DNA from 3 places in the Bradyrhizobium sp. USDA 3650 genome. Region 1 is predicted to be linked to each of the others. Evidence: predicted binding sites of a transcription regulator. Region 1 holds the regulator's gene; each other region holds the start of a gene.
The links. Region 1 encodes LexA, which represses DNA repair genes until DNA is damaged. Its sites were predicted from a motif close to TGTTCNNNNTGTGTTCNG; they were not measured.
Positions count from the first base shown of each region.

Region 1 (8,013 bases):
TCGGCTCGGGAACCATGTCGGCCGTCGTCTATCAACTCGCCACGCCCTTCACCGTCCTGCTGGCGTGGCCGCTGCTCGCGGAGAGGCCGTCTCTCACCACTTCCGCTGGGGTGGTGCTTGCATTCGTCGGCGTGGTCGTGTTGGCGGCGGAGCCCGGCCCGTCCGCAAACGCGCTTCCACTGCTGCTCGTGGTCGGGGCAGCCTTCGCATTCGCGGTGTCCAATGTCCTGACGAAACGCTACGGCCCTTTTGACCCCCTGATGTTGATGGGATGGTCCTCGCTGCTCACGGTGCCGCAGGTCATGTTGATGTCGCTGCTCCTTGAACATGGACAACTCGCGAGCCTCGTCACGGCAGATGGACGTGGTTGGCTGGCACTCGCCTATACGATTTTTATCGGGGGAATTGTCGGGTTTGGCCTGTGGTTCTGGCTGATCGGGCGTTGCTCCATGGGCCGCGTCGCGCCCTTCGGTTTGCTGCTTCCGATGTTCGCCTTGATGTCGAGCGTGATGTTCCTTGGCGAACACATGACTTCAAAGTTGATGATCGGCGGGCTGCTCGCGATCTCCGGCGTCGCCATGACACAGTTAAGACCGAGACACAGTTAAGACCGAGCGCTCGGTCAAGCTGAACCTTGAAGTCGCATCGCTGCGACTTCGCGCCCGGCGCTGGGACGAGCGCGATGGCTGCTGAGGCCACCTTTGCGGCCACGAACCTGAGGTGAGACCGCGTCTCCAAACGAATTCGCCCGGGAACGGCTATCCGCTCCCGGGCGATCAATACTTTACCGTCGCGAGGGCCTAGTTCGGCACCGCAGCCTTCGGCGCCGGCTTGGCGGCGACCGCATTCGCGGTCTGGCCGTGCAGGAAGTCGTAGGCCGTATGCAGGGCCTTGTCGTCTTTCGCTTCCGGCGGGACATAGGACTGCGATCCGGTCTGCTCGGTGCCATCGGCCGCCTGGAGATGGCCGCGCATCTGGGACTCCGCCATGGTGTCCATCCGGCCCTTCAGCTCGGGCGGCACGTCCTGGAGGATCTCGATGTCGGGCGCGATGCCCTGGGCCTGGATCGAGCGGCCCGAGGGTGTGTAGTAGCGTGCCGTGGTCAGCGCCAGCGCGCCGTTGCCGGTGCCGAGCGGAATGATGGTCTGCACCGAGCCCTTGCCGAACGAGCGCGTGCCGATCAGCGTCGCGCGCTTGTGGTCATGCAGCGCGCCGGCCACGATCTCCGAGGCCGAGGCCGAGCCGCCGTTGACGAGAACCACCAGCGGCTTGCCCTTGGTGAGGTCGCCACCATGCGCGGTGAAGCGCTGGGTCTCTTCCGGATTGCGGCCGCGGGTCGAGACGACCTCGCCACGCTGCAGGAACGCGCTCGACACCGACACGGCCTGGTCGAGCAGTCCGCCCGGATTGTTGCGCAGGTCCATCACGTAGCCGACCAGCTTCTCCGGCGGAACGTCCTTGGCGATCGATGCGATCGCCTTCTTCAGGCCGTCGGTGGTCTGCTCGTTGAACGAGGTGACGCGGATATAGCCGATGTCGCCGTTCTCGACGTGGAAGCGCACGGGGCGCACATGGATGATCTCGCGCTTGATCGCGACGTCGAGCGGGGCGTCGGCCCCCTTGCGCACGATCGTGAGCTTGGTCTGGGTCTCGACCGGCCCCTTCATCTTGTTGACGGCCTGCTCGAGCGTCATGCCCTGCACGGCATCGCCGTCGATCTTGCTGATCAGGTCGCCCGACATGATGCCGGCCTTGGAGGCCGGCGTGTCGTCGATCGGCGAGACGACCTTGACCAGGCCGTCCTCCATCGTGACCTCGATGCCGAGCCCGCCGAACTCGCCGGAGGTGGTCTCCTGCATCTCGGTCCAGGCCTTGTCGTTCATGTAGCGCGAGTGCGGATCGAGCGAGGTCACCATGCCGGTGATCGCGCCTTCGATCAGCTTGGCATTGTCAGGCTTCTCGACATAGCTCGCCTTCACCCGCTCGAACACTTCGCCGAACAAATTGAGCTTGGAATAGGCGTCATCCGCGCTCGCTGCCGCCCGTGCCGCCCATACGCCGCCGTGCGGACTGGCTACCAGAAGGGTCAGACACGCTCCGGTGAGCGCGCCCAGTGGAAACAGCAGGGTTTTCCGCATGGATAGGCTGGCCTTTTTGCTTCGCGGTTCGGTGGGGCTGGAGAGCCGCCATGCAAATGGCGATCCAGCCTGCTTCTCACAATACCATTCTGGTTTCTTCAAGGCCGGGATGCCACGCCGGCGGGTACACCGTAAAAATCCCTTCCGGACCTAAACTTTCGGCAACGTTGCAGGACCCGGTCGTGCGCAGCGGGGGTCGGCCGGCCGGCCCACGCCTCGCAGCCATGCCATTTTAGGATGGTTTTGGCGCCCCGGACGGGTTAGGCGATGAGGGAAGGCTTCAAATTCTCGGGAGGATAACAATGAACGAAGCACCCCGCCTCCAACCGGACAGGAACGTCGAGCTCGGCGCCAGCACCGAGCCGTTCCAGAATCTGCATGAATTCATCCGGAAAGCGCGTTCCAACCTCAACCAGAATGCCTGGGATTATATCGTCGGCGCGGCCGAGACCGAGACCACGATGCGTCGCAACCGCATGGCACTGGACGAGATCGCCTTCCGCCCGCGCGTGCTGCGCGATGTCCGCAAGGTCACCGGCTCGGTCGAGCAGTTCGGCCGCAAGATGCGCCTGCCCGTTGTGCTCGCCCCCGTCGGCGCGCTCGAGATCTTCGATCCGGATGGTGCGGCGAGCGTGGCACGCGCCTGCGGCACTTTCGGTGCGGCGCACATGCTCAGTTCGGTGTCCGAGCCCGGCCTAGAAAAGACCGCCGAAGCTGCGCCGGACGCGTTGCGCCTCTACCAGCTCTACGTGCGCGGCGACGACGCCTTCGTTGCCGACGTCGTCAGCCGGGCCGAGAAGAACGCCTATGCCGCCTTCTGCCTGACCGTCGATACCGCTCATTACAGCCGTCGCGAACGTGACATCGCCAAGCGCTACGTTCGCGAGAGCCGCCTGCGTGCCACCGGCGGCGATTACCAGAAGGGTCTGGAGTGGCGGACGGTGAAGATGATCAAGGAAAAGTTCAAGATCCCGCTGATCCTCAAGGGCATCGCGACGCCAGAGGACGCGCTGATCGCGATCGATCACGGCGCCGAATGGATCTACGTCTCCAACCATGGCGGCCGTCAGCTCGATCACGGTCGCGGCGCCATGCATGTGCTGCCCGAGATTGTTGACGCCGTGAACGGCCGCGCCAAGATCATGGTCGATGGCGGCGTTTGTCGCGGCACCGACATCGTCAAGGCGATCGCGGCGGGCGCCGACCTCGTCGGCATCGGCCGGCTGCAATGCTGGGCGCTGGCGGCGGCCGGCGAAGCCGGCGTGGCCCGCATGCTGGAGCTGCTCGAGGACGAAGTGCTGCGCTGCCTCGGCCTCTTGGGTGCGACCTCGTTCGCCGAGGTCAACAAATCCTGCCTGCACCAGGCGACCGCAACCAATGCGCCGAGTGTGTTCAGCGCGTTTCCGCTGTTCGACCACGAGCCGTATCGATACTGAGTGAAAGGATTAAGGTGACATCGCTCTCTCCCGGCAGCGCGGATGCGCTTCTGTTCGATCTCGGCCGCGTGGTGCTCGATATCGATTTCTCCAAGGCGATCGCCTGCTGGGCGGGACATGCCGGCTGCAAGCCCGAAGCCATCGTCGCGCGCTATGTGCGGGACAGCGAAGCCTATCGGCTGCACGAGATGGGGAAGATCAGCGATGAGGACTATTTCGCCTCATTGCGAGCCTCGCTTGGAATCGGCATTTCGGACGCGCAGTTCCTGGAAGGCTGGAACGCGATCTTCGCCGGCGAAATGCCTGACATCGCCGAGCTGCTGCCGCGCGCAGCGAAGCAGATGCCGCTCTACGCTTTCTCCAACACCAACCGGCCGCACGTGGACCATTTCTCGAGGGAATATGCCGGCGTCCTCGGCCATTTCCGCGAGCTGTATTTGTCGTCCAGCATCGGCTTGCGCAAACCGGATGCGCAGGCCTTCGACCACGTCGTTGCGGCAATCGGCGTGCCCGCCGGGCGCATCGTGTTCTTCGACGATCTTGCCGAAAACATCGAGGGAGCGCGGGCGCGCGGCTTGACAGCGGTGCATGTGACCTCGCCGCGTGACGTCGGGAACGCATTAAAGGCATTGGGCATCTGACGACGAGGCGTCGTCGCGAAACCCTTGGCGGCACGGCCCAACGGGAACAATTTTGAAAAATTGAGGAACCCAATCACTTTGTGCATTTTTATACAGAGTTCCCGGAACGGAATACCGCCTTCCGGACTCTTAGAGTCCGTTGGGACTTCTACGAACGGATGCATCATCGTGCTGGGCAAGACCTACCTCACCAAGCAGGCCTCTCTTCTTCTTGAATTCGCCAGGACAACCTCAGATTCGGAGCTTTCCGCCAAGCTCGTGAGCAAGGCCGCCGACCTGAAATCCCAGGCCGATCCGCTGCCCGACAAGGATCAGGGGCCCAAGGCGCCCGACGTAACTCCCGGGCAGCCAGGGAGCTGATCGATCCAGGCCCGGGGCGCTCGTCGTTCTCGCCCTTCCATGACCACTCTCCTGCCGATCTGTCGGGTTCTTCGGATCATGCCGCGACGCGCGCGATCCTGCCTTCCGGAACAATGTGAAGCGGCGGGATGACTGCGCGCGCTCAGCCGTTTTTGCCTCTGCGCCCGCGCTCGGCTAGAAGATTTGCGGAACATTCGCCCGAACGTGCCGAGCAGGAGTTTTCGCCGTGGCCTTGATGCCGGTTTCTGACGCGCTTGCCGCGGTGCTGGCGGGTGCAGAGCCGCTGCCGGAAGAAATGATCTCCCTCGACGAGGCCTACCATCGCGTGCTCGCGCGTGACGTCGCGGCGCGGCGCACGCAGCCGCCGCAGGCGATGTCGGCGATGGACGGCTACGCGGTGCGCGCGGCCGATGCCGCGACGATCGATTCGGAGCTCACCGTCATCGGCGAAGTCGCGGCAGGCCGACCGTTCGCGGGGACGGTCGGCGCCGGCGAAGCCGTGCGGATCTTCACCGGCGGCGTCGTTCCCGGTGGCGCGGACGCCGTCGTGATCCAGGAGGATACGGTCGCCGCCGGCAAGCGCATCACGATCAAGGAAGCCGCGATCGCCGGTCGGCACATCCGCGCCGCAGGCGTCGATTTCCGCGAGGGCGACGTGCTCCTGCGCAAGGGAAGTCGTCTCACCGAGCGCGACCTCGCGCTCGCCGCCGGGATGAACCATCCGCACCTTGCCGTTTTCAGGCGTCCGAGGGTCGCCATTCTCGCCACCGGCGACGAGCTGGTGATGCCGGGCACCACGCCCGGCCACGGCCAGATCGTCTACTCCAACGGCTACGCCCTGCACGCGCTCGCCCGCAGCGAGGGCGCCGAGACCATCGACCTTGGTATTGCCGCCGACACGCTGGAGGCGACCACCGCCGGCATCCGCCGCGCCCGCGAGAGCGGCGCCGACATCCTGATCACGACCGGCGGCGCATCGGTCGGCGACCACGATCTGGTCCAGCAGGCACTGAGGGAGGAAGGCATCGCACTGGCGTTCTGGAAGATCGCGATGCGGCCAGGCAAGCCGATGATGCACGGGCGGCTCGGCGCAATGGGGGTGATCGGCCTGCCGGGCAATCCCGTGTCGTCCTACGTGTGCGCTTTCCTGTTCATGGTGCCGCTGATTCGCGCCCTGTCGGGCCGTTCGGTGATTCACCATCGCCGTGAACGCGCCGTGCTCGGCCGCGAAATCGGCGCCAACGACCAGCGCGAGGACTATCTGCGCGCGCATCTGGAGGAGCGTGACGACGGCACGCGCGTCGTTCTTCCCGTCAATCATCAGGACTCTTCGCTGCTTGCGAATCTCGCTGCAGCACAAGTACTTCTCGTGCGCGCACCGTTCGCGCCGAAGGCCGAAGCCGGCACGGCTTGCGAAGTGTTGCGGCTCCCCGTCTGAGCGTCCGGCAATGCGCGTTCCGCGAACTTTGCTCTGTTCACGGTAAATTAAGCAGTTGCGGAACATGTATCGAACATATAGTGTCCGTTCATGATTTGTTTCGAGTATGTAGCGGCTTATTGCCGAACTCTGCGTCTCGGAATCGGACGACATCAACCGGGGGACTTTGGTCGAGATGTTAACGCGCAAACAATACGAGCTTCTGCGGTTCATCAGTGAACGTCTGAAGGAAAGCGGCGTGCCGCCCTCCTTTGACGAGATGAAGGATGCGCTCGATCTGCGCTCGAAGTCGGGCATCCATCGCCTGATCACGGCGCTCGAGGAGCGTGGCTTCATCCGACGCCTGCCCAACCGCGCCCGTGCGATTGAAGTCATCAAGCTGCCGGAGCTCCAGGCAGCCGCAGGCAGCCGCCGCGGCTTCACGCCGAGCGTCATCGAGGGCAATCTCGGCAAGGTGCGTGCGAGCTCCAGCCTGCCCGCGGACGACGGCGAACGTCCCGTCGCGGTGCCGGTGATGGGCCGCATCGCGGCCGGCACGCCGATCGAGGCGTTGCAGACCCGCAGCCATACTATCAGCGTACCGCCTGACATGCTCGGCTCGGGCGAGCATTACGCGCTCGAAGTGCGCGGTGATTCCATGGTCGAGGCCGGCATCCTTGACGGCGACATGGCGCTGATTCAGCGCAACGAGAGCGCCGATACCGGCGACATCGTGGTGGCGCTGATCGACGACGAGGAAGCGACGCTGAAGCGCTTCCGCCGCCGCGGCGCCTCGATCGCGCTCGAGCCCGCCAACGCGGCTTATGAGGTCCGCATCCTGCCGCCCAACCGGGTGAAGATTCAGGGCAAGCTGATCGGGCTTTACCGGAAGTACTGATACCGGGCGTCCTTGATACCGGGAGTCCTTAGTATCGGGAGTACTTCATACGGGAGGTGCTTGGCGCCTCGCGCGCTTCCTACCGGCATCGCCGGTCAGATTGGAGCGGATCATCGTCCGCTCCGGCTGGATAGTCGTTCTGGTTCTGCACAGACTATCCGGCCCCTCCTTCGGCTGGCTCCTCGCGACGCCCACGAAACAGCACCGCTTCAAACGGCACCGCTTCGCGGCTCGAGTTCGAGGAAACACCATCCGGCGATCAAGTTCGACCGCCGCAGCCAAGCCGGCGATATTCGCGCACGCGCCTCCCGAATGCATCGCAACTCGCTTTGTTCCTATTGAACTCGGGAAAGATAATGTGATCGCGGCTCGCGGAAACCAGCCGCAGATTTGCCCACAACCAAGCAGAGCGTTCATGCTTCAACTCTGATAGAGGCCTGCGCCTCGATTAAGAGACGCGGGTTGCTATCCCAGCATGAGGAGCACCCGATGTGTGACTACAGCCTGCATGCCGTCGCGTCGCGACCCGCCGAAGTCGGCGAGACGATCGTCACGACAAGCTTCCGCGGCACCTCGACGCGCGGCTTCGCCTCGGCAGCCGATCCGTCCGTTGCCGTCTGCCTGCTGCCGGGAACGGAGCTCGCCTTCGCCGACGACGTTCGCTACGACAATCGCTGGATCTGGACGCGCACCATCAATTCCCGCGTGGGCAAGTTCGGCAAGATCGACCCGCACGTTCCCGACCGCCATCATGACGCGATCGAATTCCCCGACGGCAAATATGTGCTGGTGACGCAGCTCGTCGAAGGCCAGCGCGCGACCGTGTTGCAGCTGCCGGTAACTCAGTCGGTCGCCGAGCGAGAGCACAAGGCGCAGATTATCGCCGACCGGCAGCCGACCGTCAGGCACCTGCCGATCGGCTGACACAGCCGCCTCCGGCTACGAGGTCGGAGGTCAGGATTGAATTGCCATCGCCGGCCGTGGCCGGCGAGATGGCGTGGTTTGCGTCCGCGAAAACCAATCGGATGGACCAAGCCCGCACCTCTCCGCCGCACGAAGTTTGAGCCGCCCTGCCTGAATTTTGAACGTCCGCTTCGCAGCCAAATGACCGATGCTGTCAGGG
Region 1 is NZ_JBSRZG010000001.1:232,302-240,314, reverse strand. It holds gene ACVIN2_RS01145 (DMT family transporter) at 1-608, shown strand, start outside; gene ACVIN2_RS01140 (S41 family peptidase) at 801-2,138, opposite strand; gene ACVIN2_RS01135 (alpha-hydroxy acid oxidase) at 2,441-3,574, shown strand; gene ACVIN2_RS01130 (HAD family hydrolase) at 3,583-4,215, shown strand; gene ACVIN2_RS01125 (hypothetical protein) at 4,384-4,575, shown strand; gene ACVIN2_RS01120 (molybdopterin molybdotransferase MoeA) at 4,802-6,013, shown strand; gene lexA (transcriptional repressor LexA) at 6,189-6,890, shown strand; gene ACVIN2_RS01110 (hypothetical protein) at 7,380-7,814, shown strand.

Region 2 (8,013 bases), 6.3 Mb from region 1:
GCTCGCCCTCGATCGTCAGGGGCCCGCGGCGGCGCGAGGAGAAGCTGCCGAAATCGGGCGAGGACGACTGGGACGAAAACGACGAGGCCTGTTCCTCGAAGCTGCCGCGGCCGCCATTGCCGCCCCCGCCGCCGCCACGATTGCGATTGGCCTGGGCACGCTGCCAGCCGGGGGTCGAATAGGTGGAGCCGAACGCTTCCATGTCGTCGAAGCGGGAGGCGCCGTAGCCGCCGGTGCCGCCCCAGGCGGAGCCGCCCTTGGATTCCGTGATCTCGACATTGGCCGCCGGCAATTCGTCGAGGAAGCGCGACGGGATCGTGGTCGACCAGGTGCCATGGATCCGGCGGTTGGTGGCAAAATAGATTTTGGCGCGGCGGCGAGCCCGGGTCAGGCCGACATGACCGAGCCGGCGCTCTTCCTCGAGGCCGGCGCGGCCCTGTTCGTCGAGCGTCCGCTGGCTCGGAAACAGGCCTTCCTCCCAGCCGGGCAGGAACACGTTGTCGAATTCCAGCCCCTTGGCCGAATGCAACGTCATCAGCGACACCGCGTCCTCATCGGCGCCGCTGTCGCGGTCCATCACCAGCGAGATGTGCTCGAGGAAGCCTTGCAGATTCTCGAACTCCTCCATCGAGCGCACCAGCTCCTTGAGGTTTTCGAGCCGGCCCGCGGCGTCCGCCGAACGGTCTTTCTGCCACATCTCGGTGTAGCCGCTCTCGTCGAGCACGATCTCGGCGAGCTCAGTGTGCGAGGTGACCTCGCGCTGGGCGCGCCAGCGGTCGAACTGGGCGACGACGTCGCGCAAGGATCCGCGCGCCTTTGGCTTCAGCTCGTCGGTGTCGACCACCGCGCGCGCCGCCTCGAACAGCGGAATGCGGCGCTTGCGGGCGTGATCGTGCAGCATCTGCACGGTGGCGTCGCCAAGCCCGCGCTTGGGCGTGTTGACGATGCGCTCGAAGGCGAGATCGTCGGCCGGCGAATTGATGACGCGCAGATAGGCCAGCGCGTCGCGGATTTCGGCGCGCTCGTAGAAGCGCGGGCCGCCGATGACGCGATAGGGCAGGCCGAGCGTGACGAAGCGGTCTTCGAACTCGCGCATCTGGTAGGAGGCGCGCACCAGAATCGCGATCTCGTTGAGCTTGTCGCCCTGGCGCTGGATCTGCTCGATCTCCTCGCCGATGCCGCGGGCTTCCTCTTCCGAATCCCACGAGCCTGTCACCGTGACCTTCTCGCCGTCGTGGTCCTCGGTGCGCAGCGTCTTGCCGAGCCGGCCCTCGTTGTGGGCGATCAAATGCGAGGCGGCGGCGAGGATGTGGCCGGTCGAGCGGTAGTTGCGCTCGAGGCGGATGACCTTGGCGCCGGGGAAATCATGGTCGAAGCGCAGGATGTTGTCGACCTCCGCGCCGCGCCAGCCATAGATCGACTGGTCGTCGTCGCCGACGCAGCAGATGTTCTTGACGTGGGTCTTCTGCTCCTTCTCCCCGCTTGCGGGGAGAAGGTCGGGATGAGGGGGAGTCTCCACGGGCGCGGTGCTTGGAGAGTCCCCCTCACCCGCATCGCTTTGCGATGCGACCTCTCCCCGCACGCGGGGAGAGGTGAAAGAGGAGGGCGCCTGTGACAACAATCGCAGCCACAGATATTGCGCAACGTTGGTGTCTTGATACTCGTCGACCAGGATGAATTTGAAGCGCTGCTGGTACTGCCGCAGGATATCCGGGTGCTCGCGGAAGATGCGGATGTCCTCGAGCAGCAGATCGCCGAAATCGGCGGCGTTCAAAATCTTCAGCCGCTCCTGGTAGCTCGCATAGAGCTTGCCGCCCTTGCCGTTGGCGAACACGGCGGCTTCGCCCGACGGCACCTGCGACGGCGTCAGGCCGCGGTTCTTCCAGCCGTCGATGAGCCCGGCGAGCATGCGCGCGGGCCAGCGCTTGTCGTCGATGTTGTCGGCTTGCAGCAGCTGCTTCAACAGCCGCACCTGATCGTCGACGTCGAGCACGGTGAAGTTCGACTTGAGCTGCGCCAGCTCGGCGTGGGTCCGCAGGATGCGCCCGCCGATGGAGTGGAAGGTGCCGAGCCACGGCATGCCTTCGACGGCATGACCGAGCATCTGACCGAGCCGGTGTTTCATCTCGCGCGCGGCCTTGTTGGTGAAGGTCACCGACAGGATTTCGGAGGGGCGGGCGCGGCCCTGGCTCAGGATATGGGCGATGCGCGTGGTCAGCACGCGGGTCTTGCCGGTGCCGGCGCCGGCCAGCACCAGAACCGGGCCGTCCAGCGTTTCCACGGCCTCGCGCTGCTCCGGATTGAGCCCGGACAGGTATTGCGGGCCCACCGAGGCGCGCGCGCGCGCGGCGATGCCGCCGGCTGCGGGCTGGTGGTCGGGGACGCTCTGGGACGTGATCTTGCTCGGCTCGGTCATGCGAATCATTTGCCCCACGTTGGCACCGCGGGGTGGTGAAAGGGGAGCCTTCTTAACAGGGATTGGTCCCTATATGGGGCCGCGGGCGGGGTTTTCCACGTGCGCGGAAAGCCAATTTGTTCCTGCGGATCAGGCGAATTTCCGGCCCTAACGGCCCGGAACCATTGTTCCGCGTTGGCGATTGGTTCTGTAAGTGAGGCGCGTCAGCCGCGCCGATCGCAGACAGACATCGAAACAGAGGTTCGGATCATGCTTAGCTGGGTTGTGACGTTTCTGGTTATCGCCCTGATCGCCGGTATCCTGGGCTTTGGCGGCCTCGCCGGCGCGTCGATCGAAATCGCCAAGATCATCTTCTTCATCGCGGTCGTGTTGTTCCTGGTCTCGGCCGTTGTTGGACTGGCCCGCGGCCGTAACAGGGTCTAGCGCGCTTACCGCTTCGAGGGCATCGCCACGTTGCGGCCGATGCCCTCAGGCCGCGGCACGGCGCTGTGGGCCTTGACCACCGCCGCAATGCGCTCACGGATGTCTGGTGGAAAAGCCGCCACCTTTCGTGAGCCCATGTCGATGTGGAGCGACATGTTCTCCGAAGTAGCCGACAACCAGCCTTCGGTCGCGTGTCGCAGCTCCTGGAATGTGTGCAGCCGCTTGTCGTCGGCTTCGAGCAGCCAGACCGAGACCTGCACGGGATCGCCGAGGTGGATTTCGCGCAAATACCGCACGTGGCATTCGGCAGTGAAGGTCGAGCCGCCGCGCTCCTTCATGTAGCCCGGCCCGATCCCGAGCGTCAGCCACATCTGGTCGATCGCGCGGTCGAACATCACGTTGTAATAGGCCATGTTGAGGTGGCCGTTGTAGTCGATCCATTGCGGCTCGATCTGCATGGTCGACGCGCGGAACGGTGCGCCCTCGATCGTCGTGGCAGCAGTCTCCGGCATGTGTCCTTCCCCAGCTATGCGTCCGGTCGCTTGACTTGACCGGTGAGATGTCCTTTGCCACGGTTCGTCTCGTCGGGAGGAACGTCCGTGGGTACGACCATCACCAATAATCCGCCGCGGCCGGCGCCGAAAGCCCTCGCGAGCGCGCTGGAGCAGCTTGCCGCGCGGTTCGGCAACCGCCTCATCACTTCGCAGGCCGTCCGCGAGCAGCACGGCCATACCACCACATGGATCGTGAACCAGCCGCCGGACGGCGTGGTGATGGCGCAGGAGACCGCCGACATCCAGGACGTGGTGCGGATCTGCGCGAAAAACGGCGTGCCCGTCATCGCCTTCGGCACCGGCACCTCGCTCGAGGGCCAGGTCAACGCACCCGCCGGCGGCATCTGCATCGACCTGCGCGACATGAACAAGGTGCTCGCGGTGCATGCCGAGGACCTCGACTGCGTGATCCAGCCCGGGGTCACCCGCAAGGCGCTCAACGAGCATCTGCGCGACCAGGGCCTGTTCTTCCCGATCGACCCCGGCGCGGACGCCTCTCTGGGCGGCATGGCCTCGACCCGCGCCTCCGGCACCAACGCGGTGCGCTACGGCACCATGCGCGACAGTGTGCTGGCGCTGAAAGTGGTCCGCGGCGACGGCGAGATCATCACGACCGGCACGCGCGCGAAGAAATCATCCGCCGGCTACGACCTGACGCATCTGTTCGTCGGCGCCGAGGGCACGCTCGGCATCATCTCCGAATTGACCATCCGGCTGCGCGGCATCCCCGATACGATCGCGGCCGGCGCGGTGTCGTTCGAGACCGTGGACGGGGCGTGTCAGGCCGTGATCCTGGCGATCCAGACCGGCATTCCCGTGGCGCGCATCGAGCTGCTCAACGCCGCGCAGGTGCGGGCCTGCAACGCCTATTCGAAGTTGACCCTGCCGGAAACGCCGCTGCTGCTGATGGAATTCCACGGCAGCGAGATCGAGGTCGGCGAACAGTCGAAGGCCTTCGGCGAGATCGCAAAGGATTGTGGCGGCGGCGATTTCTCCTGGACCACCAAGCCGGAGGATCGCACAAAACTGTGGCAGGCGCGGCACGACGCCTATTGGTCGGTGAAGGCGCTGCGGCCCGGTGACAGCATCGGTGTGGTCGCGACCGACGTCTGCGTGCCGATCTCGCGGCTTGCGGAATGCGTCGGCGAGACCGAGGAAGATCTCAAGCGGCTCAACCTGTTGTCGCCGATCGTCGGCCATGTCGGCGATGGCAATTTCCACTGCTCGCTGGTCTGCGACACCAAAGATGCCGACGAAATGGCGCGCGGCGAGGAGTTCATGCATCGGCTGGTCGAGCGCGCGCAGGCCATGGACGGCACCTGCACCGGCGAGCACGGCATCGGCCAGGGCAAGCAGAAATATCTTGCGGCAGAACTGGGCCCCGAGGCGATCGATGCAATGCGGGCACTGAAAAAGGCGCTCGATCCGCAGAACATCTTCAATCCCGGCAAGATCGTACCGGAGGCGTAGCGCCCGGCGTGGCCGCCGTTTATGCTCGCTCCCTCACCACGGAGCAGGCAATGCAGTGGTTCGCCCGCAAGACGCGCCGGGACATCTGGGACGAAGCGATCGAACGGCCGCTCGGCGACATCGAGGCCGCCGAGCGCATCCGTGCGATCTGTGACGCCGCTGCCGCCAGCGCGGCAGGGTCCGCGCGCAACGACAAGCGCGAGAGTGAGCGCTACGAGCGCGCGGCGAAAGTCGCTATGGAAATCGCGATGAAGATCGCGGACGGACTGATGCGCGACGACGCAGTCCGTCGCATCGTCGATCTCTGCATGAAGGCAAACGACCTCAAGACGGCGCAAATCCTGTTTCGGGCGATCCATGCCAGCTGGATCCGCGAAACGGTGCAGCGGGATCATCCGACATTGGCGCAGTGAAAGCGGTGCGCTCCCTCCCCCGCTTGCGGGGGAGGGTCGGGGAGAGGGTGTCTCCGCAACGGGACAATCCCCAAGAGGAAAGAACCCTCACCCGGCGCGCGGGACGATGCTTCGCATCGCCCGGGGACGCGCCGACCTCTCCCGCAGGCGGGAGAGGTTACAGCGAGTTCGCGGCTCGACCTGCGCGAACCAAGGCTGTTCCTATTTCGCCAACTTCCGCACGGCCTCGTCGACGCTGTGGAAGACGTTCTCGCGGGGCAGGGCCTCGAACAGTTTGAATCGCTCGAACGCGTCCTGCGCACGCACCGATTCCAGCCGCGCCAGCGCGACCGTGACACCCTGTTCGCTGCACGCCCTGAACACATCGAGCAGGATCTGTGCGGCGGTGAAGTCGATCTCGACCATGCCGCTCGCCTCCAGCACCAGCAGCTGCGGGGGCGTCGCGCCGAGCACCTTGGACACGTCGCTGCGAAAGCCGGGCGCGTTGAGGAACGACAGCGGCGCCTGCAGCCCGATCACGGCGACGCCGGCGATGCGCTCGCCGGCGATGTGCGGATGCGCCGGCCACCAGATCGTGGTGCCCGGAACGCGCTCGAACTCGACGAGCCGCGCGCGCGTCGTACTCCAGATGCCGTGCAGCAGCGACAGCACGATGCCGAGGAACGCACCCTGCTGGATCGGCAGCACGATGATGAGTGCGGCGGTGGCGGCGATCAGCAGGAATTCGCTCGGGGATTGGCGATAGATCGTGGCGATCTGCTTGACGCGGATGATGCGCAGCGCGACGAACAGCAGGATGCCGCCGAGGGCTGCGTCCGGGACGTGCTGCAGCAATCCCGTTCCAAACGCGAGCAGCGCCAGCACGATCGCAGCGGCGGCGAGACCCGCGAGCTGCGATTGTCCGCCGGTCTCGGCGACAATGCCCGTCCGCGGCGGGCTGGCATTGACCGGAAACGCGCCGAACAGCCCCGACAGCACGCTGCCGGCACCCGCGCCCAGAAAATCGCGATCGACATCGGCCGGCTTGTCGGGATCGGACGGGAACGAGCGTGTCGTTGCCGCAGTCTGCACCATCACCACGACTGTGATGACAAAGGCGAGCGGCACGAGGCGGACCCATTGCTCCGGTGCAAGCTCGGGAAAGGTCGGCCGCGGCAGCGTGCCCGGCACGAGGCCTACGACATTGACGCCCTTGCTCTCGAGGCCGAGCGCGATCGTGGCCAGGGTCGCGGCGACGAGCCCGATCAGCGCGCCCGGAATTTTTGCGCTGACCTTCTCGGCGACGAAGACCACGGCCAGCACACCGAAGCCGATGCACAACGTGAAGGGATTGCTGCGGCCGAGCTCGCTTGCGAGCACACCGATGCGATCGAGCGTCGGCCCGCCCGGCGAGTCCAGCCCCAGCACGCCCGGCAATTGCGACACGATGATGTGGACGGAAATGCCGGCGAGGAAGCCGACCATGACGGGCACGGACAAGAGATTGGCGATGCCGCCGAGGCGGAAGGCACCGCCGGCCAGCATCATCGCGCCGACCATCAGTGCCAGCGCGATCGCGAGTCCCTGATACTCAGGCGAGCCGGCGGCGGCCAGCGCCGCCAGTCCGCCGGCGAAGATCGGCGTGATCGTGGAATCGGCGCCGCAGGACAGGAAGCGGTTGCCGCCGAGCATCGCAAAGCCGAGCGAGCCCGCCATGAAGGCGAAGAAGCCGATCTGCGGCGCGAAGCCGCCGAGCCGCGCCGTGGCCATCTGCTCGGGAATTGCGATCGCGGCCAGCGTCAGCCCCGCCATCAGGTCGCCCGGGAGAGAATAGGACGCGAGTGAGCGAAACAGCGGCCAAGCTGGCTTGGCGTGAGCGTCGTGCGGCATCGATGTGGAGTCCCCGGAAAGCCTGGCGTCAGTCGGTTAGACTACAGCATTTCCGTATCGGGAAGCGGCAGACGCAGTTTATCTCCATCCGATGGCAATGACGGAGGACAGATCTGTCCTCCGTATCTCGCGAGCGGTCTCAGTAACGGCCGCGGTCGTTGTGATAGTCGCCGCCGCGTCCGCCGCCCATACCCATGCCGATCCCGACACCGATGCCAATGCCTTGCATGATGGCGCCGGGCGGCGGGCCGCGATCCGGCGGCGGTGCGCGCTCGTAGATCACTTCATCGGGCGGCGGCCGGCGCGGCCTGGGCGGCGTGTCGACCACCTTGCGCTTCGGCGGCGTGTTGTCGACGCGCTTCTTGATCACGGGCGCAATCGTCGGGTTGACCGGCGTTGCCGGTGCCGAGGGCGTCGAGCACGGGCAGGTCGGCGCCATCGCGACAGCGACCGGGGCAGGAGCGGCCGCGACCACGGCAGGCAAGACGTAGTTGCGGTTCTGCACGCGGAGCAGCAGCCTGCGTGCGGTCGCAGCCAGATCGCTGTTGTCCCAGTTCGCCAGATAAGCCTCGAACGAGGCGCGGGTGTTGATCGCGGTGGCGCGCTCCCACGCTAGCATCTGGCGCCGGCGCTCCACAATCGTGCGCAGGCGCGGGGTACGGGTATCCTGACCATACAACTCGATATAGGCCTGATACGCCGGCACGGTGTCGTCGGTGATCACCATCTCATAGGCGACCATGGCCGGCTTGCCCTGCAAATCCTTGCGCCAGTCCTCGAGGCTGCGCGTGCCGCTTGCAAGCGCCATGGAGGATGCGCCGGGAAGCGCAGGCTGAGCGCCGCTGCCGTCGCCGCCGAAGAACTTGAA
Region 2 is NZ_JBSRZG010000001.1:6,532,781-6,540,793, forward strand. It holds gene ACVIN2_RS30695 (ATP-dependent helicase) at 1-2,425, opposite strand, end outside; gene ACVIN2_RS30700 (DUF1328 domain-containing protein) at 2,666-2,839, shown strand; gene ACVIN2_RS30705 (thioesterase family protein) at 2,845-3,351, opposite strand; gene ACVIN2_RS30710 (FAD-binding oxidoreductase) at 3,439-4,863, shown strand; gene ACVIN2_RS30715 (hypothetical protein) at 4,914-5,276, shown strand; gene ACVIN2_RS30720 (SulP family inorganic anion transporter) at 5,478-7,145, opposite strand; gene ACVIN2_RS30725 (caspase family protein) at 7,285-8,013, opposite strand, start outside.
Region 2: the regulator LexA is predicted to act here: its motif matches at 2,589-2,606, upstream of ACVIN2_RS30695 (ATP-dependent helicase).

Region 3 (8,013 bases), 4.2 Mb from region 1:
CAGCGACACAGGCAGATGACACGCGTCCACGACGAAGAAGCGGACGATCCGCAGCACCCCGAGGAACACATTGCGCCGGTTCCTCGTATCTCCGTGCAGGCGTTTTGCGAGACCGAGCAGACGCTCGCCGCGGTGACCGCGGCCGGGCAGGATCGCCGTCTCGCCAAGGCGCACCTCACCGCCAAGGATGGTGGCTTAGCTGCGGCAATCGAAGTCTATGAAACGATGCCGACGCCGAACGTCATCGTGATCGAATCCGACGGCACGCGCGACATTCTCGAGGGCCTCGACGACCTCGCCGGCGTCTGCGACCCCGGCACCCGCGTGGTCGTGATCGGCAATCCCAACGACACCGCGCCCTATCGCGAGCTGGTCCGCCGCGGCGTCAACGACTATGTGGTGGGACCGGTCGAAACGCTCGACGTCGTCCGCTCGATCTGCAGCCTGTTCTCGGCGTCTGAAACCATCATCACCGGCCGCGTCATCGCGGTGGTCGGCGCCAAGGGCGGTGTCGGTGCCTCCACCGTCGCGCACAATGTGGCCTGGACCATCGCCCGCGACCTCGCGCTCGATTCCGTCGTGATCGATCTCGACCTCGCCTTCGGCACCGCCGGTCTCGACTACAATCAGGACCCGGTGCAGGGCATCGCCAATGCGGTGCTGTCGCAGGATCGGCCGGACACGGCCCTGATGGAGCGTCTGCTCTCCAAATGCACCGAGCGTCTCAGCCTCCTTGCCGCGCCTGCCACCCTTGACCGCGTCTACGATTTCGGCGCGGAGGCCTTCGACGCGGTTTTCGACACGCTGCGCATGACCACGCCCTGCATCGTGCTCGACGTTCCCCACCAATGGTCGGGCTGGACGCGGCGTGCGCTGGTCAACGCGGACGACATCGTGATCGTGGCCGAGCCCGATCTTGCGAACCTCCGCAACACCAAGAACATGCTGAACGTGTTGAAGGCGGCGCGGCCGAACGACCGGCCACCGCTCTACTGCATCAACCAGGTCGGCATGCCCAAGCGTGCGGAGATCGAGGTCAAGGCCTTCGCCAAGACCATGGAGAGCCAGCCGATCGCGGTGATCCCGTTCGATTCGAAGCTGTTCTCGACCGCGGCCAACAACGGCCAGATGATCGCGGAGGTCTCCAAGAGCCACCGCACCACCGAGCTGTTCCAGAACATGGCGAACCGCCTCGCCGGGCGCGGCGAGGTGAAGAAGCCGAAGCGCTCGCTGTTCGGACCGCTGCTGAAGAAGCTGAAGGGCCGTTCGGGGCGCGGATCAGCCCCGCATCGCAAGGCGTCGTAACCAAGGCATCCTGACGCGCGCGGTTACTTCTCCGCCCGCTGCTGCTTCTTCACCAGCAATTGCCGCAGCGCCGTGACCTTTGCCGCCGCCTGATCCGGCGGCAGGTCCGCCTTGACGATGGTCTCGGCCTCGGCCTGCTTTCCTTCCAGTCCCAGCACGAGCGCGAGATTGGCGCGCACGCGGAGATCGGCGGGATTGCGCGCGTGCGCCCGGCGCATCGTTTCCTCTGCCCGCGGCAGATTGTTCTGCAGCATGTAGGACAGTCCGAGATTGGACAGCACCGACGGCTCGTCCGGCACGATCTTGAGCGCGGCGGCGTAATATTGCTGCGCTTCCTCGTTGCGGCCGAGCTGATCGAGCGCGGCGCCCTGCGCCGACAGGATATGCCAGTCGGGATCCTCGGGCGAATGCGCGCGGCCGAGGACGTCGAACGCCTGCTGGAAACTGCCGCTGTCGGCGAGCGCGCGGCCGTAGCCTGCCAGCAGCGCCTTGTTGCTGGAATGGGCGAGCACGGCCTGCTCCAGCACCGCGAGCGCCTGCGCGCGCTGACCTGTCTGGCGCAACGCCTTGCCGTATTCGAGCGCGACGTTGGGATCGCCAGGCTTGGCGCGATAGCGCTCGCGCAGCGCGTCCATGTCCGGCCTTGCTTCCGGCTTGGCGTCGGCCCTGCCAGCCGTGTCCGACTTTCCGCCGAGCGCGCCGGTGATGTCCTCAATGCCGGTGGTCTGACAGCCGCCGAGGGCCAGGATCAGAAGCGCGGAAAACAGATATCTCGCCGGAGGAGAGGCGACGGACAAACGCTTGGACATACTCTGATCACTCGGCGACTGATCAGAGATGCTTACCGATTAACGCTAAAGTCCCGTTAAGGCGGGGCGCTTGCGCGGCTCAGTCGGTGAATTCAGCGCCGAACTCGCAGCCGATGCGCCAGCGCAGGCGGCACTGCCGGGAATAGTCGGGCGCGAAGATGATGGTGAATTGCGGCGGCACTTCCAGGAACTCCGCCACCACTTTCACGCCGCCATCCGAAATATCCGTGATCGTGCAATCCCGCGGCAGCGAACCCGCGCCAAAGTGAATCTTGGCGAGCCGCGTGCACATCCGTCGTTCGCTTCTCCGGCGATTTGCAAGCATTTGAATTGTTCACCCGTTAGACCACGGCCCATCCCGCACCCCTAGGAGTAGCGGACATTCGTTGGGATGTGCTGAGCAGAGCAGCTTGCATTCGAGGCGTAGTGTCTTCGTCGCGTTTACGATCGGTTAGGGCCTTGCGGCCCCTGAGCATGTTCCTGTATTGTTCTTGCAAGAACCGGCCCGCTCTGCTACCCCTAATTGTGCAAAAGGGCAGGCTGGTTCGGGCATGGTTCAGCGGGTTTCTACCGTCGCCTTTGAGGGGATCGAGGCCCGCGCGGTCGACGTGCAGGTGCAGGTCGCGCCCGGTCTGCCGGCCTTCGCCATCGTCGGTCTCCCGGACAAGGCGGTGTCGGAGGCGCGCGAGCGGGTCCGCTCGGCGCTGATCGCCTCGGGGCTGGCGCTGCCGGCGCGGCGGATCACCGTCAATCTCGCGCCTGCCGATCTGCCCAAGGAGGGCAGCCATTATGACCTGCCGATCGCGCTTGGGCTGATGGGGGCGATCGGCGCGATCCCCCCGGATGCGCTGACCGGCTTCACCGTTCTGGGCGAACTTGGCCTCGACGGCTCGATCGCGCCGGTGGCCGGTGTTCTTCCCGCCGCGATTGGCGCCAATGTACGCGAGGAGGGGCTGATCTGTCCGGCGGCTTGCGGCTCGGAAGCGGCGTGGGCGAGCCCGGACATCCAGATCATCGCCGCAAGTTCGCTGATCCAGATCGCCAACCATTTCAAGGGAACGCAGGTGCTGTCGCGGCCCGTGCCGAAGGTGCATGAAGCAGCAAGCTCGCCGCTCGACCTGCGCGACATCAAGGGCCAGGAGAGTGCCAAGCGGGCGCTGGAGATCGCGGCCGCCGGCGGCCATCACCTGCTCATGATCGGCGCGCCCGGCGCCGGCAAATCGATGCTGGCGGCACGGCTGCCCTCGATCCTGCCACCGCTGTCACCGGGCGAATTGCTCGAGGTCTCGATGATCGCCTCTGTTGCCGGCGAGATCGAGGGCGGCGCGCTGACGGCGCGGCGGCCGTTCCGATCGCCGCATCATTCCGCCAGCATGGCCGCGCTCACTGGCGGCGGCATGCGCGCACGGCCCGGCGAGATCTCACTCGCGCATCAGGGCGTGCTGTTCCTCGACGAGCTCCCCGAATTCGATCCGCGCGTGCTGGATTCGCTGCGCCAGCCGCTGGAGAACGGCGAGGTCTCGGTGTCCCGCGCCAATCACCGCGTCACCTATCCCGCACGCTTCATGCTGGTCGCAGCAATGAACCCTTGCCGCTGCGGCAATGCGTTCGAGCCCGGCTATGCCTGCAAGCGCGGCCGCATCGACCGCTGCACCGGCGACTACCAGGCCCGCATCTCGGGACCGCTGATGGACCGCATCGATTTGCGCATCGAGGTTCCCGCGGTGACCGCGGCCGATCTGATCCTGCCGCCGCCGGCAGAGGGCTCGGCCGAAGTCGCCGCGCGCGTGGCCGCCGCCCGGGACATCCAGCTCGCCCGCTACGCGGACGCCGGCCTGCCGAAGGTTCGCACCAACGCCGAAGCCCCGGCCTCGGTGCTGGAGGAGATCGCCAAGCCGGATGCGCAAGGCCAGAAGCTGCTGCGCGACGCCGCCGAGACCATGCGGCTGTCGGCGCGCGGCTATCACCGGGTGCTGCGGGTGGCGCGCACGCTGGCCGATCTCGATCGTGCCGACAAGATCGGCCGGCTCCATCTCGCCGAGGCGCTGTCCTACCGCGCGCTCGCGGAGGATGTGCGCCAGCTGGCGTGAGCGATGCGCCGCCGCAGCTTTCTCAACAACATCACCATGCCCGAGATTGAATCATGACCGATGCCAATGCCTGCACCATCAGATTTGTTCGCGCATCCCAATATGCCGATTGGCTGAGGTCGTACGAGCTGTGGGTCAACGGGACCAGCGTTGGGAAGCTTGCACGCAACGATTTGTTGGAGATCACGCTGCCGGCCGGCACCTGCACGATCGATGCGAGCATTGATTGGGGCAGGAGCCAGCCGCTCGTCGTTCGCACCAGTCCCGGCCAAACCGTCGAGATCGAGGTCAGGAACAGGTGGGGTGCCTGGGCGGCGCTGTGGGCGATCAGCTTCGGCAGGAACAGCTATTTGGTTCTCACTGAGGTCGAGCGAAAAACCAACAAAAGCGCCTAACCGACCGAGACTCTCATCCCCCGATACCGGCATCAACCCGGCGGTAACGAGTTTCCTTTACGCTCTGCAAACCATAAGGCCCATCAGTTCCCGCACAGGGCCTGGCGAGTAGCGTGTCATGTTGCGTTTCAAGATCCTGGCCTCGGTTGTTCCCCTGTTGGCGGCCGCGGTGTTTGCCCGCAGCGAGATCGGATCGGTCTCGCATCCCTGCATCGCCCTCGGCGACACCTCGGTCGAGCTGACGTCGCTGTTCTGGACCGCTGGCGTGCATGTCGCCTTCACCGATGATCCCGCGCGCGCCACGGTGCGGGTTCAGATCACCGAGGACGCCGACGCTGCCGACTTCGCCGTCGTCGACGACGGCCCCGGTTCGGAATCGGAGTCCTGCCAGGCCAACCCCTCGACTCGCCTGATCTCGATTGCCGCGCACCCCGTCGACGGCGGTCAGGTGATCTATCTCTCCAGCGAGGGGCCGGCGGATTACCGCGTCTATGTGCGCTCGAAGACCTTCTCCCAGCGCGAGGCGGCGGCGCTGATCGTCGGCGCCCGCGGCGGCCACCGCCACCTCCAGGCCGCTTCGCTTTGAACCGCCTCGCTCTGCACCGTTAACACCTCGTCAACCCTGTTTGGAGGCGGTCGCAGGGCCTCAAACTGTTCGCAAGGTCGGCGGCACATCGTCGTCGACAGCGAGCACAGCGTTTTAAGAAAAGAGTCGGGTCGGTGGCGATGGATCGGACGTTCCGGATCAAGGTGCGCATGCGCCGCTTCAGGCGACAGTACCCCCGAGTCGCCTTCGCGATCCGCTCCACCATGATCTTTTCGGCGACCTTCGGCGGCGCCTATGGTTTCGTCTCCGGCAGCCGGTCAGAGAATTCCGGCTACGATCCCAATGCGTTTGCGATCGGCGTCAGCTTCCTGTTCGCGCTCGCCTGCCTCGGCCTCGCCACGCTCAGCATGCGCCTGCGCTTCGTCAACAAGCGGATGCGTGCGCTGGCTGCCCACAACGAAACGCTGATCGACCGCAATTGGGAGCTGAAGGAAGCGGAAGAACGCGCTCGCAGCCTGTTCGAACAGCAGGGCGATCTGATCGTGCTGCGCGACACGAGCGGCCGCATCACCTTCGCCAACGACGCCTATTGCGCGCTTGCCGGACAGGCGCGCGGCGCGCTGGTCGGCACGCGCTTTGATCTCGACGTACTGGAGCAGGGCGACAGCGCCCGCGAGAGCAACGGCACGCGCATTCACGACCAGAAGATCGCAACCCCGCTCGGCGCGCGCTGGATCGCCTGGCGCGAAGGCTATGTCCGCCTCGACGCCGGCCAACCCGCCGAATTGCAGAGCGTCGGACGCGACGTCACCGACCGCACCGAGACCGAGCGTGCGCTGTCCGAGGCCCGCGATCAGGCCGACGCCGCCAACCGGGCCAAATCGCGCTTCCTGGCGATGGCGTCGCACGAGATCCGCACGCCGCTCAACGGCATCATCGGCATGGGCGGGCTGCTGCTCGACACCACGCTGACACCTGAGCAGTCGACCTACGCCAGGGCCGTGAAGACCTCCGGCGAAGCGCTGATGGCCCTGATCGAGGAGTTGCTCGACTATTCCAAGATCGAAGCCGGCAAGCTCGATCTCGAGCAGCGTCCCTTCGCGCTCTCGGCCCTGATCGAGGACATCACCGAGCTGCTCGCGCCGCGCGCGCAGGCAAAGAAGCTCGAGATCGCCGCCTATGTCGACGAGCGGCTGCCGCTCGAAGTGGTCGGCGACGCCGCGCGGCTGCGCCAGGTGCTGCTCAACCTCGCCGGCAACGCCATCAAGTTCACCGCGAGCGGCGGCGTCGCGCTGATTGTCGAGCCCGGCATCTGGCCGAACGAGATCAGTTTTCTGGTACGCGACACCGGCATCGGCATCGCAGCCGACGCGCAACAGCGCATCTTCCGCGAATTCGAGCAGGCCGACGAACGCGTCGCCCGCACCTATGGCGGCACCGGTCTCGGTCTCGCCATCAGCGAGCGCATCGTCAAGCGCATGGGCGGCCGCATCACGCTCACGAGCGAGCCGGGCAAGGGCGCGACCTTCGAGGTCGCGGTACCGTTGGCGTCATCCCTCGTCGGCGCGGAACAGACGGCATTCCCGAGTCCCGACCTTGCAGGAAAGCCGATCCTGCTGATCGCCGACGGTATCGAAGCCTCGCTGATCGCGCGGCGGCTGGAGCGCTGGGGTGGCCAGACCTGCATGGTGACCGACGCGGCGGTGGCGGAAGCGCTGCTGCCGGAACGCTCATGGCATTCGGTGCTGATCGATCGCGCGCTCGGCGCTGCCATCGCCGACCGCCTCGGCGAAGCCGCACGCAGCCATGCGACGCAACGCCTCGTGCTGCTGACGTCGGGCTCGCGCCACGAGAAACTCTCGCCGGCCTTCACCGGCTTCCTGGTGAAGCCGCTGCGCGCAGCTTCACTCGCCGCACGCCTCGCGCTGCCTCCGGAGGTCGCCTCGCCCGATCTCGCGCCGGAGCCATCGGCCCCATCCGCCGGCGCGGTACCGGCGAAAGGCCTGTCAATTCTCGTCGCCGAGGACAACGAGATCAACGCGCTGTTGATGCGCTCGCTGCTGACGAAACTCGGCCACCGCGTCGTCATCGCCGTCCATGGCGAGGCCGCGCTGGAATCCTGGCTCGGCGCGACATCGGCCGGCACGCCCTATGATCTCGTGCTGATGGACATCCAGATGCCGCAGCTCGACGGCATCGAGACGACCAAACAAATCCGTGCGCATGAGGCAGCCAGAGGCGGCCACCACACGCCGATCCTCGCGCTCACCGCCAATACGCTGGTGGAAGACCGCTACGCCTGCTTTGAAGCGGGGATGAACGGGTTTTTGATCAAGCCGCTCGATCGCGAGAAGCTGGAAGAGGCGCTGGCCGGATTAGCGGCGGCGCGGCAGCTGGCGGTTTGATCCGGATTTCTTGGGAACCCGATCTCGGACGGCGATCGACAATTGAAATCGACCGCGTCACGCGTCACCATCCTCTGGGGCATTTTGAACAGAGGATTTCGCATGAACCTGCTGTGCCGCCTCGCCTTCGTGATCCTTCTCTGTGGTTCAACTCAAGCCACCGCGGCCGATAGCTCGGAACTGATCGCCTCGCTCAAGCAGGGCGGCTTCGTGCTGGTGTTTCGCCACACCGCCACCGACGACAGCCAAAAGGATGTCTACCCTTTCAAGTTCGACGACATGAGTGCCCAGCGTCAGCTCAGTGAAAAGGGCCGCGACATGGCGCGCCAGATCGGGGCAGCCATCAAGGAACTCGCGATTCCGATCGGCGACGTCTACACGAGCAAGCTGAACCGCGCGATCGAGGCGGGCAGACTGATCTCCGGTCGCGAGGTCAAGCCGGTCGATGCATTGACGGACAGC
Region 3 is NZ_JBSRZG010000001.1:4,406,156-4,414,168, reverse strand. It holds partial or broken gene ACVIN2_RS20605 (CpaD family pilus assembly protein) at 1-19, shown strand, start outside; gene ACVIN2_RS20600 (AAA family ATPase) at 16-1,305, shown strand; gene ACVIN2_RS20595 (tetratricopeptide repeat protein) at 1,329-2,114, opposite strand; gene ACVIN2_RS20590 (PilZ domain-containing protein) at 2,194-2,439, opposite strand; gene ACVIN2_RS20585 (YifB family Mg chelatase-like AAA ATPase) at 2,666-4,204, shown strand; gene ACVIN2_RS20580 (hypothetical protein) at 4,258-4,599, shown strand; gene ACVIN2_RS20575 (hypothetical protein) at 4,718-5,185, shown strand; gene ACVIN2_RS20570 (ATP-binding protein) at 5,326-7,551, shown strand; gene ACVIN2_RS20565 (histidine phosphatase family protein) at 7,654-8,013, shown strand, end outside.
Region 3: the regulator LexA is predicted to act here: its motif matches at 2,590-2,607, upstream of ACVIN2_RS20585 (YifB family Mg chelatase-like AAA ATPase).